DNA from 2 places in the Marinococcus halophilus genome. Region 2 is predicted to be linked to the other one. Evidence: predicted binding sites of a transcription regulator. Region 2 holds the regulator's gene; the other holds the start of a gene.
What was found. Region 2 encodes LexA, which represses DNA repair genes until DNA is damaged. Its sites were predicted from a motif close to CGAACATATGTTCG; they were not measured.
Positions count from the first base shown of each region.

Region 1: the regulator LexA is predicted to act here: its motif matches at 3,261-3,274, upstream of recA (recombinase RecA).

Region 1 is NZ_FVZD01000006.1:1,248,282-1,257,223, reverse strand. It holds gene B5066_RS12425 (TIGR00282 family metallophosphoesterase) at 1-49, opposite strand, end outside; gene rny (ribonuclease Y) at 113-1,675, opposite strand; gene recA (recombinase RecA) at 2,020-3,105, opposite strand; gene B5066_RS12410 (DEAD/DEAH box helicase) at 3,357-4,964, opposite strand; gene B5066_RS12405 (competence/damage-inducible protein A) at 4,948-6,201, opposite strand; gene pgsA (CDP-diacylglycerol--glycerol-3-phosphate 3-phosphatidyltransferase) at 6,223-6,801, opposite strand; gene B5066_RS12395 (helix-turn-helix domain-containing protein) at 6,955-7,875, opposite strand; gene B5066_RS12390 (DUF3388 domain-containing protein) at 7,894-8,667, opposite strand; gene ymfI (elongation factor P 5-aminopentanone reductase) at 8,744-8,942, opposite strand, start outside.
Region 2 is NZ_FVZD01000006.1:1,485,925-1,494,866, forward strand. It holds gene B5066_RS13575 (SpoIIAA family protein) at 45-398, shown strand; gene B5066_RS13580 (hypothetical protein) at 430-630, shown strand; gene B5066_RS13585 (hypothetical protein) at 783-1,010, shown strand; gene B5066_RS13590 (hypothetical protein) at 1,161-1,439, shown strand; gene B5066_RS13595 (hypothetical protein) at 1,523-1,840, shown strand; gene B5066_RS13600 (hypothetical protein) at 1,874-2,203, shown strand; gene B5066_RS13605 (hypothetical protein) at 2,219-2,668, shown strand; gene B5066_RS13610 (hypothetical protein) at 2,910-3,131, shown strand; gene B5066_RS13615 (hypothetical protein) at 3,378-3,641, shown strand; gene B5066_RS13620 (hypothetical protein) at 3,810-3,989, shown strand; gene B5066_RS13625 (hypothetical protein) at 4,102-4,404, shown strand; gene B5066_RS13630 (hypothetical protein) at 4,545-4,787, shown strand; gene B5066_RS13635 (hypothetical protein) at 4,928-5,221, shown strand; gene B5066_RS13640 (hypothetical protein) at 5,258-5,584, shown strand; gene B5066_RS13645 (hypothetical protein) at 5,756-6,049, shown strand; gene B5066_RS13650 (hypothetical protein) at 6,158-6,382, shown strand; gene B5066_RS13655 (hypothetical protein) at 6,515-6,829, shown strand; gene lexA (transcriptional repressor LexA) at 6,878-7,504, opposite strand; gene B5066_RS13665 (hypothetical protein) at 7,663-7,905, shown strand; gene B5066_RS13670 (YneB family resolvase-like protein) at 7,933-8,592, shown strand; gene B5066_RS13675 (DUF896 domain-containing protein) at 8,661-8,900, shown strand.

The sequences.
Region 1 (8,942 bases), 240 kb from region 2:
TTTTCCGCCCCGGCGAACCGACGATGTCGCCAATAAATAAAAATTTCATGTCTGTGACTTCCTTTCTTCGCGTGTGTACGCATAAAAAAATAAAGCGGTGGCAATCACCGCTTTATTTCGCATAATCTACTGCCCGGGTTTCCCGTATCACCGTTACGCGGATATGGCCCGGGTAATCCAGTTCACTTTCGATCCGTTTTGTGATATCTCTTGCCAGCTGCGGTGCCAGCTGATCGTCCACCACATTCGGCTTCACCATGATCCGTACCTCGCGTCCGGCTTGAATGGCGAAGGTTTTCTCGACCCCTTTGAAGGATTCCGAAATTTCTTCGAGCCGTTCCAGGCGGCGGATGTACGTTTCAAGCGTTTCCCTGCGTGCTCCCGGCCGTGCTGCGGACAGCGCGTCTGCGGCAGCGACGAGCGACGCAATCACCGAGGTAGCCTCGGTATCCCCGTGGTGGGAAGCAATACTGTTGATGACGACCTCGTGCTCTTTGTATTTCTTACCAAGCTCGACGCCGATTTCCACGTGGCTGCCTTCGACTTCATGATCGATGGCCTTCCCGAGGTCATGAAGCAGTCCGGCGCGGCGGGCCAGCTGTTCGTCCTCCCCGAGCTCGGCGGCCATCAGCGCAGTCAAATGCGCGACTTCCATCGAATGCTTCAGCACATTTTGGCCGTAGCTTGTCCGGAAGTGAAGGCGTCCGAGAATCTTCATGAGGTCCGGATGCAGCCCGTGAATCCCCATTTCAAACGTTGCTTCCTCGCCGTATTCACGGATAAATTCATCCACTTCCCGGCGTGCCTTTTCGACCATTTCTTCGATGCGTGCCGGATGAATGCGGCCGTCCTGCACGAGGCGTTCAAGCGCAATGCGCGCCACCTCGCGGCGAATCGGATCGAAACCGGAGAGAATGACAGCTTCCGGGGTATCATCAATGATAAGATCAATACCGGTTAACGTTTCAAGCGCCCGGATGTTGCGTCCTTCCCGGCCGATGATCCGCCCTTTCATTTCATCGTTCGGCAGGTTCACCACAGACACCGTCGTTTCGGCGACATGGTCAGCAGCACAGCGCTGCAGGGCCAGGGATAAAATATTCTTCGCTTTTTTGTTGGCTTCCTGTTTGGCTTCTTCTGTGCGTTCTTTGATCAGAAGCGCCGTTTCGTGTTCCATTTCCTGTTCGGTTTCGCGGCGGATCATCTCTCTCGCATCCTCCCGCGACATGCCGGAAACACGTTCAAGTTCCTCCTGCTGTTTGGCGAGAATCTCCTCCACTTTGCTGTTATTTTCCTCAACCTGTTGTTGTTTTTCGTAGAGAGACTCCTCTCTGCGCTCCAAGGATTCTTCCTTTTTGTCCAACGTCTCACTTTTTCGGTCAAGGGTCTCTTCTTTCTGCATCAAGCGGTTTTCTTGTTTTTGAACTTCATTTCTTCGTTCATTCAGAGTACTCTCTGCTTCTGCCCGAATTTGATGTGCTTCGTCTTTAGCTTCCAACCGCGATTCTTTTAAGATTGTCTCTGCCTGCCGCTCAGCTTCTTTCACAATCTGGCCGGCTTCGTGCTCGGCGCTTTTGAATTTCGCTTCGGCAATCGCTTTTCGGACAAAATATCCAATCAAACCAACTATCAATGCACCGATAACAAGCAAAATGGAGATGATTGCAGTGTTCATACATGTCACCTCCTCTTGCTATCTGATTGTTCACTTTCGGTTGTTGCGAAAGTTGCATTGATGATTCTTTTTCGTGTCCGCATTGTTCTGCTTGCGAATAAATACGCTCATCGAAGTGCGGAACAAAACAAACGTTCCACTTCTTTATTGTATCTTTACCGTAAGACGCTGTCAAGAAAGCTCACTGGCAGGAATCCCTGTTTTTATAGGGATTGACACCGCTTTCCTCCATCTCCCGCCCTCCGTTTGCTCCGTGCTGGCGGCACAAAGGCCGCAGATTTTTAACTCCCCGGCCGCTTTTTCCACACAAAAAGGCGCCGGAATCCCGGCGCCCTGGCAGTGCTTTAACGGTTCGTATCTGCTGTTTCTTCTTCTTCGGCAAGCAGGCTGGATTCATGCGGAGCTTCCGGTTCTTCCTCCGCCTCGTCCGGTTCGGCCTGGATATCATCAAGCTTGTAGTGGTCGCGGATTTTCCGTTCAATCGCTGCGGCCGTGGCTTCATTTTCTTTCAGGAACTGCTTCGAGTTTTCCCGTCCCTGACCAAGGCGTTCGCCTTCGTAGGAATACCATGCGCCGCTCTTGAGCACAATATCGAGCTCGGCGCCGATATCAAGGATCGAGCCTTCCCGCGAGATGCCTTCGCCGTACATGATGTCTACTTCTGCCTGGCGGAATGGCGGTGCTACTTTGTTTTTCACCACTTTGATTCTCGTTTTGTTACCGACCATTTCGTTGCCCTGCTTGAGGGTTTCCGCCCGGCGCACTTCAAGCCGCACCGAGGAGTAGAATTTCAGCGCACGGCCGCCGGGAGTCGTTTCCGGGCTGCCGAACATGACGCCGACCTTCTCACGGATCTGGTTGATAAACATCGCGATCGCGTTCGATTTACTGATTGCCCCGGAAAGCTTACGCAGTGCCTGGGACATTAAACGCGCCTGGAGGCCGACGTGGCTGTCGCCCATTTCGCCTTCAATTTCTGCTTTAGGTACGAGTGCTGCGACGGAATCAATAACGAGAATGTCAATGGCACCGCTTCGTACGAGGGCTTCAGCAATTTCAAGCGCCTGCTCGCCGGTGTCGGGCTGGGAAAGGATCAGTTCATCAATGTTGACGCCAAGCGCCCGCGCATAGCTCGGGTCGAGGGCGTGCTCCGCGTCGATAAATGCCGCCGTGCCGCCGTCGCGCTGGGCAGCGGCGATCGAATGCAGGGCAACTGTCGTTTTACCGGAGGATTCCGGCCCGTAAATTTCCACGACACGTCCGCGCGGATAACCGCCGACCCCGAGGGCAATATCTACGGCGAGAGCGCCGGAGGAAATGGTGGAAATGCGGCGGTCGGTCTGGTCTCCGAGTTTCATGATCGACCCTTTACCAAACTGTTTTTCGATGCGGCTCAGTGCTTGATCCAATGCGGCTTTTCTTTCGCTCATCTTATCTCTCCTTCAAGGATATATACTATTAAACGGACACCCTCTTCCCCACGAAGAGCATATCCATACATGCCTGCTGTTATTCAGGAAGCGTCCCCGCTGTTTTCCTGCTTTCTATATTATATCTTTTTTTATTCGATTTGCCAACAGATATGCGAACATTTATTCGTGTTTTATTTCCCGATTTCTCCATCAAAGGCACGAGGTTAAAAAAGCTCTTCAACGGCGGCTGCCGCTGAAGAGCGAACGGATTACTGGGACTGGCGCTGCGTGTTCCGGCTCGGACGGGCCGGGCGCGGCTTCGCCGGCTCGAGGTTCACGCGCGTGCCGTTGATGCGAGCGTGCCGAAGGGCTTCGTACACAAACGGAGCGCTGTCCTGAGGTACTTCCACAAAAGTAAACTTGTCAAAAATATCAATTTTGCCGATCGATTTGCCGGGAATGCCGACAGCGTTCGAAATTTCTTCGATTAATATTTTCGGCGTCATGTTCACATTGCGGCCGACATTGATAAAGAATCTTGTCATGCCGCGGGCACCGCCGGTTTCACCAAAGCTGTAGCTTTCATCGGATTCGCCGACGGTGGAGGCGAAGTTCAGCTTCATTAATGCCCGGACCACGTCCTTCGGATCGTACTCGGTAAGCAGTTCCTCAGTGATGTCATTGAACAGGCCAAGCTCCGACTCCTCCTCCATCTGGGAGGCAATCTGGCGCTTCCATGCTTCCTGCTGCTTCTCCACCACTTCTTCGATGGTCGGCACCCGGTGCGACGGGATATACATCTTGATTTCCGACTCGATCGAACGCAGATGCTTCATTTCGCGCGGCGTTACAAGCGTCAGCGCTTCGCCTTTGCGTCCGGCTCTGCCTGTACGGCCGATGCGGTGCACGTAGCTTTCCGGGTCCTGCGGAATGTCGTAGTTGATCACGTGGGTGACGTTCTGTACGTCAATGCCGCGCGCCGCGACGTCTGTCGCCACCAGGAATTCAATCGACGCGTCGCGGAATTTCTTCATAACCGCATCGCGGTGCTGCTGGGTGAGGTCGCCGTGCAGGCCGTCTGCGAGGTAGCCTCTTGCCTGCAGAATTTCCGTCAGGTCGGCTACGCCCTTTTTCGTCCGGCAGAAAATAATGCCGAGGTCCGGGTCGCGTGCGTCAAGAATCCGGCAGAGAGAGTCCTGCTTGTTGCGCTCGAGCACTTTAAAGTACGACTGCTCGATGTTTGGTGCCGTCACTTCGCTTTTGTTGATGGAGACCGTGACCGGGTCCACCATATATTTTTTCGACAGCTTGCGGATTGCCGGCGGCATCGTCGCCGAAAACAGCAGCGTCTGCCGGTCGACGTTCACCTGTTTCAGGATCGCCTCAATGTCCTCCACAAAGCCCATGTCGAGCATTTCGTCCGCTTCGTCGAGCACGACGGTATTTACTTTGTCGAGGTGCAGCGTTTTGCGGCGCAGATGATCCTGCACCCGCCCCGGCGTACCAATCACAATCTGCACGCCCTGCTTGAGCGCTTTAATCTGGTGCCCGATCGACTGGCCCCCGTAAATCGGCAGCGAACGGACATTTAAATGCTTGGAGAGCTTCTGGATTTCCGAGGAAACCTGAATGGCAAGCTCGCGGGTCGGAGTAATGATAATAGCCTGCACGTGCGGCTCCTCGGTTACCTTATTTAAAATCGGTATGCCAAACGCTGCTGTTTTACCGGTACCGGTTTGTGCCTGTCCGATCAAATCCTTCTGTTCAAGAGCATCGGGAATTGCTTTTTCCTGTACCGGGGACGGCTCTTCAAAGCCCATTTCCCGTACAGCCTGTTTAATTTCGTCTTTCATTTGAAAATCATTGAATGTTGTCATTTTCTACCACCTTTTCTTTCCATAACAATCGGCACCCTTCATATAAAGCCATAAAGCGGACACGATCCCTGGTGCCGGCGATGTGAATTTGCTTTGAGATCGTTCCGTGCGGACCGGAAACCCCGATCCAGACAAGCCCGGGCTCTTTACCTTCATCGCGGTCCGGCCCAGCGACACCGGTAAATGAAATACCAATGTCGGTATTGAATTTTTCTTTCACCTTTTCGGCCATCGCTTCTGCACAGGCGGCACTCACGGCGCCATCCTGTTCGAGAAGCGGCCGGTCAATGCCAAGAATGTGCTGCTTGGCCGCTTTGGAATACGTCGTGACGGACCCCTGAAATACGCTTGACGCCCCCGGCACGTCCACGATGGATTTTGCAAACCAGCCGCCGGTCAGGCTTTCCGCTGAAGCGATCGTCTGGGAGCGCTCTTTCAGCACATTCACCGTATGGTTAAAGACCGAATCGTCATCGTAGCCGTAAAAATGCTCCCCGACGCGCCTTTGCACCTGTTCTTCCACGCCTGCGATCATCTGCAGCGCTTCATCTGCAGTCGCAGCCGCCGCCGTCAGCCGGAGCGTGACTTCCCCGTCCCCGGCCAGCGGAGCAATCGTCGGGTTCGTCTGGGCTTCAATCAAATCCTGCAGCTCCTCTTCGAGCGAGGATTCCCCGATGCCGTAAAAACGGAGCACCCGGGACGACACAAGCCTGCCGCTTCCGGCAAGTGCTGCCACGTAAGGCTCGACGTCATACTTGTACATGGACTTCATTTCCCGGGGAGGCCCCGGTATTAAAATGTAATGCGTGCCGCCTTCTTCAACCGCCATACCGCACGCCATGCCGTTCTGGTTAAAAAATACCGTGCTGTTCTCAGCGTAGTGTGCCTGACGCATATTGGACGCCGGCATTGCCCGGCCCGTCCGGTTGTAGTAATCCTTGATTTTTTGCGCTGACGCTTCGTGCACGAGCAGCTTCCGGCCGGTAAAGTCTGCTATCACGTCTTTGGTAATATCGTCCTGCGTCGGCCCCAGGCCGCCGGTCAGTATGACGATATCCGCCCGTTCGGAGGCTTCTCCGACGGCTTCTTGCATCCGGGTTTCATTATCCCCCACCACGGTGTGGCGGTACACATTCACCCCGAGAGAAGCTAGTTCCTTTGATAAATACTGGCCGTTTGTGTTGGCAATCTGGCCCAGCAAGAGCTCTGTCCCTACTGCGATAATTTCAGCATTCATTACACGTTCCTCCGATACACCTTACATCGTCTTCATAATCACAGCGCGGTTTTTCCAGAAATAATCGACGCCGGATATGATGGTTAAAATAACAGCGATCCACATAAGCACGTCGCCTGTCGGAATGCCGGCATAGGAAAATGGAAAGTGGTGAAGCAAGAGCACCACAATAGCAACCATTTGGAATGTGGTTTTCCATTTCCCAAGTCCGCTTGCCGCAATGACGTTCCCTTCTCCCGCAGCCACCAGCCGGATACCGGTAACCGCAAATTCGCGGCTCAAAATAATGATCGCCATCCAGGACGCCAGCATAGAAATGTCAATCAGCACAAGCAGGGCGGCCGTGACAAGCAGCTTGTCCGCAAGCGGGTCCAAAAACTTGCCAAACGAAGTCACCAGCTTGTACTTTCTTGCAATATAACCGTCGAGCCAGTCGGAAACGGCTGCGATCGCAAAGATGACCGCTCCGATGAAATGATGCACCGGCAGCCCGGCGTTTCCTATCGACCATGTGCCAAACGGAAAAGGCACCAGGACAGCGATAACGAATAGCGGAATCATCAGCACCCGGGCGATCGTAATTTTATTAGGTAAGTTCATAGCGTCCTCCTACTTGCAAATCGTGCTGTTCCGTCCACATTCCAGTCTTTCATATTGTATCACATATCTTTTTTTCTCATGGAACAAAACGCACAATTTGTTTATGGCAAAGCAAAGCCTTCGTTCTGAAACGCTCAGAAGCGAAGGCCGGATTTATTCTTCTGGCACTGCCGTAAATGTAATTCTCTGGTGGGTGCCGTCCGAAGGATAGGAAAATTCCCGGCCGTTAACGGCCAGCTCCATATTGTTTGTGTTGCCGACGTTGACGGTAATCTCTTCTTCTTCATACGTTTCCTCAAGTTCATCACCGGCTGACTGGCTAGAGAACATGTCGAGCATGTCGCCTTCTGCATTCGTCACATCCACGTAGGAGTCTCCACTGAAATTCATCGTCAGCTCGAACGTTTCCGCCCCGATCACATCATACGAGGCGTTGTCTCCTTCAGCGGACGTTTCTTCCAGCTGCACATCGGCACCGCCGTTCTCTTCTTCGTCAGTGCTTTCGTTTTCTTCCCCGCCCGCTTCTTCGTTTTCCTCCGGGGCGTTTTCTGCACTGCCTGCGTTCTCTTCTGCGCTGCCTTCATCGTCGCTGCCTGCGCCCGACTCAAATTGCACACCGGTGCCCTCATCGCTCTGCTGCTGTTGAGTCTGCGTATCGCTGTTCACATTTTGAAATAACAGCCAGATGCCTGCCCCGATAATTAAAAGAAAAATAAGCGCAAACACAAAGGGCAGGAAGGATGTTTTTTTCTGTTTCTGCTGCTGGCGCGGCTGCTGATTTCTGCTGCGCGTCTGCTTCCGTGACGTCCGCGACGGCATCGCGGCCGGCTGCTGTTTCGGTGCCGGCAGTTCACCGCCGTACTGCCGGAAAATGTCCTCGGCATTCAGGCCGAGCGCTTCGGCGTAGCTGCGGATGAACGCCCGGGTATAAAATGCTCCCGGCAGCGCTCCGTAGTCGCCTTTTTCAATTGCCTGTAAATACCTTCGTTGAATTTTCGTGCGCTGCTGCATCAGCTCGAGGCTTGCCCCCTGGCGCTCGCGTTCCCCGCGAAGGTATGGTCCTAATTCTGCCATAACGGCTCACCTGCCCCTTTAACTAATATCAAAGGATGAAAACCCCGAGTCCACCGTATCGTAAGAAATCACCTGGCTTTCATCGTTTCTCAGCTCAATCATGCAGTCAAAATCATCCGCCGTATACGATGTTTCCCGGATAAAAATATCCGGATGCTCAACGACCTTGACCGCAGGCAGGCGCATGATCTCTTCCACGAGGTCGCGGTGCTTCCGGGCCGCCCGCATGGTAGTGACAATTCCGTCGATAATAAACACGTGGCTGTTTGTTCGTTCGTCCTCCCCAAGCTGGGTGCGCATCGTCTGGCGCAGAAGCGTTGACGACACAAATGTCCACCGTTTGTTGGCGCATACGCTTGCAGCCACAAGGGATTCGGTTTTCCCGACCCGGGGCATGCCGCGGATACCGACAAGGTAGTGGCGGTCCTTTTTGAACAGTTCGGCCATAAAATCGACCAGCAGCCCGAGGTCCGGGCGCACGAAGCGGAACGTTTTCCGGTCATCGGCATCGCGTTCAATATAGCGGCCGTGGCGGACAGCGAGCCTTTCCCGCAGGCCCGGCTGCTTAACCTTTCGAACGGAAATGATCTGAATCGTATCCAGAATGGCGCGCAGCCGCTGAATCCGGTCATAGCTGTCACAACGGAGAAGCAGCCCCCGGCGGTTGCCCTCCACGCCGTTGATCGTCACGATATTGATCGCAAGCATGCCGAGCAGCGAAGAAATATCCCCGAGCAGGCCGGGGCGGTTTTGATGAATTTCATATTCCACGTACCATTCGTTGCCAGCCATCAGGCGTTCCCCCTCTTATCTCTACTGCTTTTATTGTACGTCATTTTTTCCCATTTGAACAGAACATGCGGGGGCTTCAGGACGGAAATAAACCGTCGACGCGGAGCACTTCCCCGTGGACATAAGCGGCATCCGGCGAGCATAAAAACGCCACGGTTCCAGCCACCTCCCCCGGTGTGCCAATCCGTCCGAGCGACACGCGCCCGGCGACGTCCTGCCGTTCCTCCTCCGACAGATGCCCGAGCATCGGGGAGGCGACCGCTCCCGGCGCCACC
Region 2 (8,942 bases):
AGCAGGGAATTCAACCGGTAAATACGCATGGGAGGTGCTTAAACATGCTGAGCGTTACCGCTGCTGAAACGGATCATTTCATGGAGATTGAAATAAGCGGGAAATTGACAGAAGAAGACTACGACACGTTTCGTAAATGGTTTCACTCCGTCAAGCAGGACGACACCCCGATTCATCTGCTGGTGATGGTAACTGACTGGAAAGGGATGACGCTTCAGGCAATAGGCGAAGATCTGAAGTGGCTGCGGCGCATAAAGGAATTTCAAAAAATGGCGTTTGTCAGTGATGAACAGGGCATAAAAGCAGCAGAAGCATTTGGGGCGCTCCTGCCCGGAATTGAGACAAAGTATTTCCGGCAGGCGGAAAAGGCGCAGGCACGCGAATGGCTGGCACAATAAAATCACGAACGGAAAGGAGCCTTTCCTCCGCATGGATGAGGCAAACGTTAAATTAGCTGTACAGGGAGAAAACGAGATCAGAAAGGAACAGAGAACAAGCTTTATTCCCCGCATCGGTGAAACGGTGGCTCTGGAGCCGGATGAAAAATTCAGGGTGATCGATATTGAGTACACGATGTTTGGAGAAAATACGGAAGCGGCAGAAGTCGTCGCCCTCGTGGAACGACTGTAAAGCTCCGAAGCGTCTCTTTAAAAGGGGCGCTCTTTATGGGTTTATTTCCATAATATAATTATGTTAACTAATCAGCAAAATGATTACTACGGCAGTAAAAGCGGGTAAAAGGGATTAACGACCATGAAACGTATTTTAAAGGAGGCAGGGACGTGAATAAAAAGCAGAAAAAGCAGTTGGACAAATTGATTGTCGACTATTTGAAGGACCGGGGAAAATCCCATGAACTGAAGGTAGCAGACGAGCTGTCGGAGCGGTTTGAGGGAAAGCTCCATGCCGCTACCGTACTTGTGAGGATCGACAGAATGAAAAAAAGCAACGATCTGCGCCACGAGGCCAGAGCTGTCCACGATACGATCGTCTGGGCGAAAAAACTGTAGCAGAGCGAGCTGCTGTCAGGCACATCTGCTCAATTCCAAAAAGCATGATTCAGGTTTTTAATTCTGCCGGAACAGGGAAAGACAAGCATTAGGAAGAACGGCAGAACAAAGCCCTACTATCCTACAGCTTACGGAGGAGGCATATGAGAAATGGAAAAAGTAGAATTTCAGTTTATCACGTGCGATAAAAGAGGAGAAATTCCAATAGAAAGCGGCATACTAACGATCGAAGATGACAATACATGGCAGGCAGAGCTGATTAATTTCACCGGCGGCATGGAGCTGTTTTCCGATCAGGGAAACGAATTCCGCATGAAAGATAACGCTCTGGTGGAGTACGAAGGCAAGGGCAAAGCCTCCAAAACCGATAACGAAGAAGCAGAAGGAAATATCGTCATCAAAGGCCAGGGGAAAATTAGCAAATACTAATAAGCATCCCGGGCGGGGTGCTTTTTCAATGGCAAAAATGGCAGCCCGCCTCTGCCGCCTGAGTATGAAAGGAGGATTTTTTTATGGACACGTATTATGAGCATCCCGAATACCGCCCGTTTTTCCCGAATGCGCTGAACGCTTCACATTCCATAGAGATACTGGATTTCGACGGCCTGGCGCTGCTTATACAGATGACCGACGAGGCGGTGGAATCACCGCACCGCCCGGACGCGGACGATATGCTGCACTGGCTGTGGGACATTGGCATCGATTATTTGGAAAACAATAATCCTGGCGACCGCCAGCGGATGGTTATTACAGAAGCAGATATGGAAAACGGGACGTTGATTACTTCCTACGAAAATCTTTTGAAGGAATTTGAGGACAACGGGTACTGATCAGCGGTTAAAAAAACCTTATAGGAGGCAACTATGTCATTTCATAATTCAATAGGGAAAAATATCAGGATCGCGCTTGCGGATATAGCGAAGGAAGACAAAGTGCTGAATCTGATTCTTCCTCCTAAAAGCATGGAAAAATTTATTATCGTAAAAATAGATTCCATTGATGAAATGGGAGTATGGATCGAGCACGAAATAGAAGCCGAGCTTGATGAAAATGATGACGGAGAAAAGCTGCTGCAGACCCAGCGCGAGAAAAAGTTCGTCCGTGCAAAATTCCTGATCAAGTGGCACTACATCGAAGGCGCCTATGCCCCGCTCGATGATGACGTTAACAGCAAAATGAAATTTCTGCGATAAAAGGAGGAGCCGCACATGGACAACTGGATTCACCAATTATCAAGCACCGCACGGCAGAACAAAAAAAACGCGTCCACGGTGGAGGAAGAAAAGCAGATGGAAAGCATACGTGACTGCTCGGAGCAGCTGAGAGGCATGTTTGATGAATTAATGGGCACCATCAACGGCCGGTCGGATTTAAAAGTGGAAAAGGTTAAAGGCCACAAGCATGTGAAATATTTTTACGGGGTTTCCGAGCTCATTGTTGAGTCCGGCGACATTTTCACCCGCAAAGGTTTTCTGGAAATGAGCTTTAAAATCCGCATTAATGACTCTGCCTACAACGTCAGTGACGTCCGGCCCCGCAGCGCTTATTTGAAAGATTTAAATTCATGCAGGTGGGAAACAGAAACAGGCATGGCATTTGATGAAGAACAAGTGTCGCTTTTATTTAAGCAAGCACTGCTTCCTTATATTGAAGAATAAAAACAACAGTGGCAGCCGATATATTTCGGCTGTTTTTTGTGTTATTAAATTGTCGCTTTTAATTTTTGTTTAAAAATATACAATAATAAACAGTCATTAATGTTTCAAATTTAATACACTAAAATAATTTCCGAAGCCCGTGACAGGTTAAAAAGAATCATAAAATAAAATTCATAAATTGAAAAATAATAGTACTTTATTACTTGAAATTGGAGTATTATTAAAGAGAGGGGGAAGAACGATGGCTGTCGTGTATGTTAACCGTCACGTTCGTTATGTTCAGGTATTGTTAAGCGATGAAGGCAGTCTATTGCACTGTTTGACGTGGGAAACCGATGAGGGAGTGGTGTTTGACGTACATGCGCTCGACGACAGCTCGTTTTCCCCAAAGTATGACCGGATTTATGTGCCCTTCGACCAGAAAACAATGACTCTCCATGGAAACACGTATATTTTGTATTAGCCGTAGTTTATATCCAGGCGCCAAGTAGCTGAAACTAAACAATTTTTACTGGTGTTTTATTTTATATACACATTGGTGTGTTGAATATGTTGATGATTTGTTGCTTGTGTAGTTTGATTAATGTTTTATTTTTAAGACAAGGCATGGTTGTTGCTTTACGGATACGGATTATCTATTGGAGCAGGGATTGTGTGCGGATGGTGATGGCTGCCTGGCATTTCCTATGCAAGGGGGTGCAGGAGTGTTATGCTTTGGGCGGGACAGAAGTTGAAAGGAGCTTGTGTTATCTCTCAATTTTCGTATGTAATCGATGAACAAGGCAACGAAGTATTCGTAGGGACGGAAAAAGACATTAAGGAAATGTTTCCGGACAGGGAGAAACATATTTTTAACACCGAAGAAGAACTGCTGGGCGGTATACGTAATTTCCGGGAAAATGAACGGATTATATCCGTGGTGAGCGATCTCCCGGTGCTGAATGAACACTGGAAGGATAAGGACAATATGTAAAACAGCTTTGCTTTTTACTGGGCAGCTTTTGGACGGGCCTGTGATTACCCGGGCTCGGGCCGGACTTTTTGATAAAGTCCGGTTTTTTTATTGATACGGGCGTTTAAAAGCCCGGGCGTAGTATAATGAGACGAGCACCTCCCATTTTTGTTAGAGAGGAAGATGTTTATGAAAAAGAAAAGAAATTCTGCCTGGCTGCTGCTGCCGCTACTGCTTCTGCAGGCCTGGTGGCTTTACCGGGAAGCGGAAAAACAAGGAAAACCCAAATGGAAGTGGAGCCTGTGGGGGTTAACCCAGTTTCCGGTGCCGGCGGTTGCTTTTTATATTGTTCACAAGTGGAAAGAGTGAGCCGGGTGCTTCGAGTTGATGGTTTTAAACCGGCATCCAGGTGTAATAGCATAGTAGGAAGCGAGAAAAATGATGGACCGGCAGCACCTATTAGAGTGAAGGGGCGACAAACATGAAACAGGAAACGCAGGAAATTAACGAAATTATATTGGACGAATCGGCACTGCAGTTTGAATCGGCATACTTGTATCTGGAAACATCTGATCCCGATCGAATCGGAGAAAGTGCCTGGACGATCGCCATTTATAATGTCGAGCAGCAATTTTCCGAGGAATTTACCGGCCGAGACAGCATCAGCATCCGGATCAAAACTGAAGAAGCGGAGTACCAGGGGCTCGTTCAATTTAAGAATATCGAAGGCAGCGATAAGAAGCACTGCCACCTGGACGGCCTTGACGAACTGGTGCAGGTGTAGCGAGTGCCTGGAACGAGGGCGGCAGCTGGGGCTGCCGTTCGTTTTTTATATAGCTGGCCTCCCGATGGACGTTTAATACGCGTAAAATAGGGGATTATAGCTGTGAAAAGAAGATCGATGATTGGAAAGGAGAGAAAAACATGAGTCCAAGAAAAGAAGCGATGGCCCAGCTGGCCGGAAGAGTGGAACGGGGAGAAATTGGAGCGGAATGGTCGCCGGTGGATGAAATCGAGCAGGATCGTTTCCAGGAGCTTGTCGAGCACGGCTACGTCACGTACGCCGACGCTTCCGGGGAAAAGGAAGAGGCGGTCTACAGCGGCATTGCCATCACAAAAGAAGGCCGGGAGCTGTTTGAAGAATATAAGCGCCAGGTAGATGAATAACCTGAACGTATCCGGCGGGCGGTGTTAAACCAGCCGCCTTTTTTCATAGACGCTGGTGAATGCGAAGAAATTTGAAGATTGAACCACCGCCTGGGACGGGAATGGAAGCAGACAGCAACCATAAAACCCAGGAGGATGCAATGCCGACATTAACGCTGGAATCTATTAAAACAGTTACTACAAATGAAGTAATTCATATAAACGATGGCAAGCTCTACGCAGGAGAAGGACCGTTGGAGCGCTGGACAGTGTCCATTATGGACTGTGAAAACAAAGAATTTTTCTATCAGGCATTCAACAGCGCTTCTCCCGCGCTGGATTTGTTTTTCCGGACCGGGGAAGGCTTTCATTTTGGCGGCCAGGTGTACATCACCCGGGCGGATGAGGAAAATATAGAGCTTGAAGGAAGCAGCGCGCTTCAGGAACAGTCTTAATCCCTTCATTAAAAATCGGATCTAAGGAGGATGACTATGCCACAGGAACCGGATTTTTCCCGGGAAGGCTGGAAAGGCTACCGGGTACGCCCGCTCCATTTTGCCGGTGAATCGCTCGAAGTGTATCACGAAACAGAACTGGAGCTGCTCGTCCAGGTGACTACCTCGGCGATGGCAGCTGAAGCAAGTTTAAAGGAAGAAAACGTGCCGGAATGGTTATGGGAGATCGGTATCGATTATCTGACCAGCAAACAGCCGGAGGAAAGAAAACGCCTGGTAATAACTGTGCAGGACGTCACGGACGGCGAAGTAAACAAAGCGTATGAGAATTTACTACGGGATTTTGAAGCACCCTCGATCTGAGAGGGTGCTTTTTGCTTCTATTATATAGAAGAAACAAGGGGAGAACTGGCAGAGAGAGCCGCAGGAGGAGCTTTTCGCTCGCGGACAGGGAAATTCTTTCAGAAAAAACGGGCAGGTGGCTTCTCGAACGGAAAAAACTGTGGTATAAATAAGTAGAGGGGGTGGATGACAGTGGCTTTAGTGGAATTCAAATGCAGAACGCAGCCGCAGGTGACGTACAGCAGTGACGGTCATGAAATTCATTACAAGGTGATTGAATACGCCGACGGCTATGAAGTGGTGCTTCATTCGATGAGTGATTTTCAGCCGGCCGATGAAAAACTGCTGTTTCATCAGGGAAGTCAGGTCATTCACGCCAAAGAGCATACTTACGTATTAGACACCTGTGATTGTGTATACAGCGGGGAGTCCGATGAAACGATCGATCACTCGATCTGTCACAAACCATATTCTAAATCCATGTAGCGGTTAAACGGAGCTTTCCTTCCCGGGAGGCTCTTTTTTGTGGTAGACGCTTGCGCGCATACAGGCTCATATTTGTAATCATTCCGGAAAAGAGAAAGGGGCATACACATGCTGCATTTTGAAAAAAAGGACCTGCACAATTTAAACCACGCGGAGGCGCCGTACGTCTCCATTTACCAGTACGGAAAAACGGATATCAGCAGCCATCCCTCCGACAGCAGCCGCGTGGGACTGTCCAAGCAGGGTATGATGAAGCTGGTGAACTACTGGATCCAGGAAGGCAACCTTGATGATAACGACAAACAGCAGATTAAAGAATGGCTTGACGAGTAACCTCCGGAAGGCGCGGCAGTGAAATTTCGGGTTTAGCAGGAAGGGCGCCGGGAAAAGGAATCACAATTCACCAATCGAAAAACGAGCTTCGGGCACAGCTCAGTGCTGAAGTCGTTAAAGGGGGCAATCGTGATGGCACGCCTGCTTGACTTTTACCAGGGACCGTATGAAGGGAGCCCGGGAGAGTCGGAACATTTCAATGGACCGGTGCTCCACATTTTTGAGCGCGGTCAGCTGCTGCTGTCGATGCAGATTACGGCAGAAGCGCTCCAGAAAAATGAGCTCAGCGTAGACATGATGACGGTGTATGAGTGGCTCTGGCACCGGGGGCTTGAATTTATTGAACGGGAAAACATTACGGCAGCCACGGTGGTAATAATAACCGACCGGGATATCGAAAAGGACGAAATCATTACGGATTACCGGACGCTTGCTTTTCGGAGATAGAACAAAACAGGGCGCCTGCATTCAGTGCAGGCGCCCTGTTTTATGGGATTAAAAGATGGTGCGGAAAACGCCGGTGACTCTGCCGAGTATCGTACAGTTTTCTAAAATAATTGGATCCATGGTGGCATTTTCAGGCTGCAGCCGGATAAAGTTTTCTTCTTTATAGAACCGCTTAACCGTCGCTTCCATTTCGTCTGTCATTGCAACAATGATATCGCCATTATCTGCGGTCTGCTGTTTTTGAACAACGACAAGGTCCCCGTCAAAAATCCCGGCTTCAATCATGCTGTCACCCTGGATGGTAAGCATGTAGACCTGCTCCTCATCGGTCACCATCCGCTCTGGAAGAGGGATGTATTCTTCAACATTTTCCACCGCAGTAATAGGCTCCCCGGCCGTGACTTTACCGATGACCGGAACATACACGGCTTTGCTTTCGTGAATCGGCTCGCTGCCCTGTTCTTCAAGCTCAAGTACTTCAATCGCCCGTGGCTTTGTCGGGTCGCGGCGGATTAGATTTTTGTTTTCAAGGCGGGCGAGGTGCCCGTGAACCGTGGAACTCGAAGCGAGTCCGACAGCTTCCCCGATCTCCCGTACCGAAGGCGGATAGCCTTTTTCTTTTACTTCTTCTTTTATATAATCAAGAATTTGCTGCTGGCGCTTGGATAGCTTCATCTCCGCACCTCCTTTTGAGGAATTTTTCTGAATAAAGTATAGCATGAGGGGAACAAAAACGCAAACACCCGTTCTAATATTTTTGTTGACGGGAACAGGCATTCTGGTATACTGGATGAATATAAGAACATACATTCTCATTAAGGGGGAACGCACACATGAATAAACTAAAAACTTTTACTTCCACGGACTGGACCATGCTTGCCTTGTTTGCATTTGCGCTTATGTTTCTGGTATATTCAGCGGACGCTTCAATCACTCCGGAAACGCTGGACGGCACGGATACAGACCGGCCGGCAGAAATCGTCCATGAAGAACAGCATCCGGTTTTAAAAGACAAGTTAGTCTACCAGGAAGAGCCGTGGGAACGGACAGTGACATTTGACGCTCCCGAACAGTAAAACCCGAACGGAAAGGACCGCAAAGACATGAAAACATGCATTATCTATGCCCGGGTAAGTACGGAAAAAGAAGAACAGCAGTCCTCGCTTGCCAGGCAGCAGGAAGAGCTGGAGGCTCTTGCGGCCGCGAATGGCTGGGCTGTGCAGCAGGTCATTACCGAACAGGAAAGCAGCTATTCGGTGGAACGGGACGGGCTTCTCCGCGTGTTTGAGCTTCTTGATGATACCGAAGCGGATACGCTGTTAATCACGGACGATACGCGGCTTGGACGTGGAAATGCCAAAATCGCCGTGCTTCACGAACTGCAGAAACGGGGCACGTTCATCTATACGGTAAAAGAGGACGGAGAGCTCGAAATTGCGGATACTGACCATATGATTATGGATATTTTGTCCATCGTCGAAGAACACCAGCGCCGGCTCCATAATTTCAAAATTAAGCGGGGGATGCAGCGGGCGGTGGAAAACGGCTATCATCCGGAGGAAAACTTCGGACTGAACCGGAGCGGCGGGCGAAAGAAAAAAGAAGTGCCCATTGAAGAAATTGTTAAACTGAAGCAGCGGGAGCTGACGTTTAAAGATATTGCCTCTACGCTCCGCGGCCTCGGCTACGATATTTCCAAAGCGACGGTGCACCGCCGTTATAAAGAACACGAAAAGCAGGCGGCCGAAACAGAGCAGCAGTGATTTATTTGCGGGAGCGCCAGGTTTTTAATATAATGAATAAGGAACGCACAATTTAAGGGAGGCAACTTATGCTTTCGAAAGAAAAAATTGACCGGATTAATGAGTTGGCCAAACGTCAGAAATCGACAGGGCTGACAGCGGAAGAAGAAGAGGAACAGCACGCGCTGCGCCAAGAATATTTAAGCAAATTCCGTTCTTCATTCAAAAACCAGCTCGAAAACGTCAAAGTGGTGGACGAAGAAGGCACGGATGTCACTCCGAACAAGCTTGAACGTGTGAAACGACGGAACCGCAGCTTCCGGCATTAAGAAAAGGAGGCCTGGTCTTGAAAAAGAGCAGGCCTTTTGATT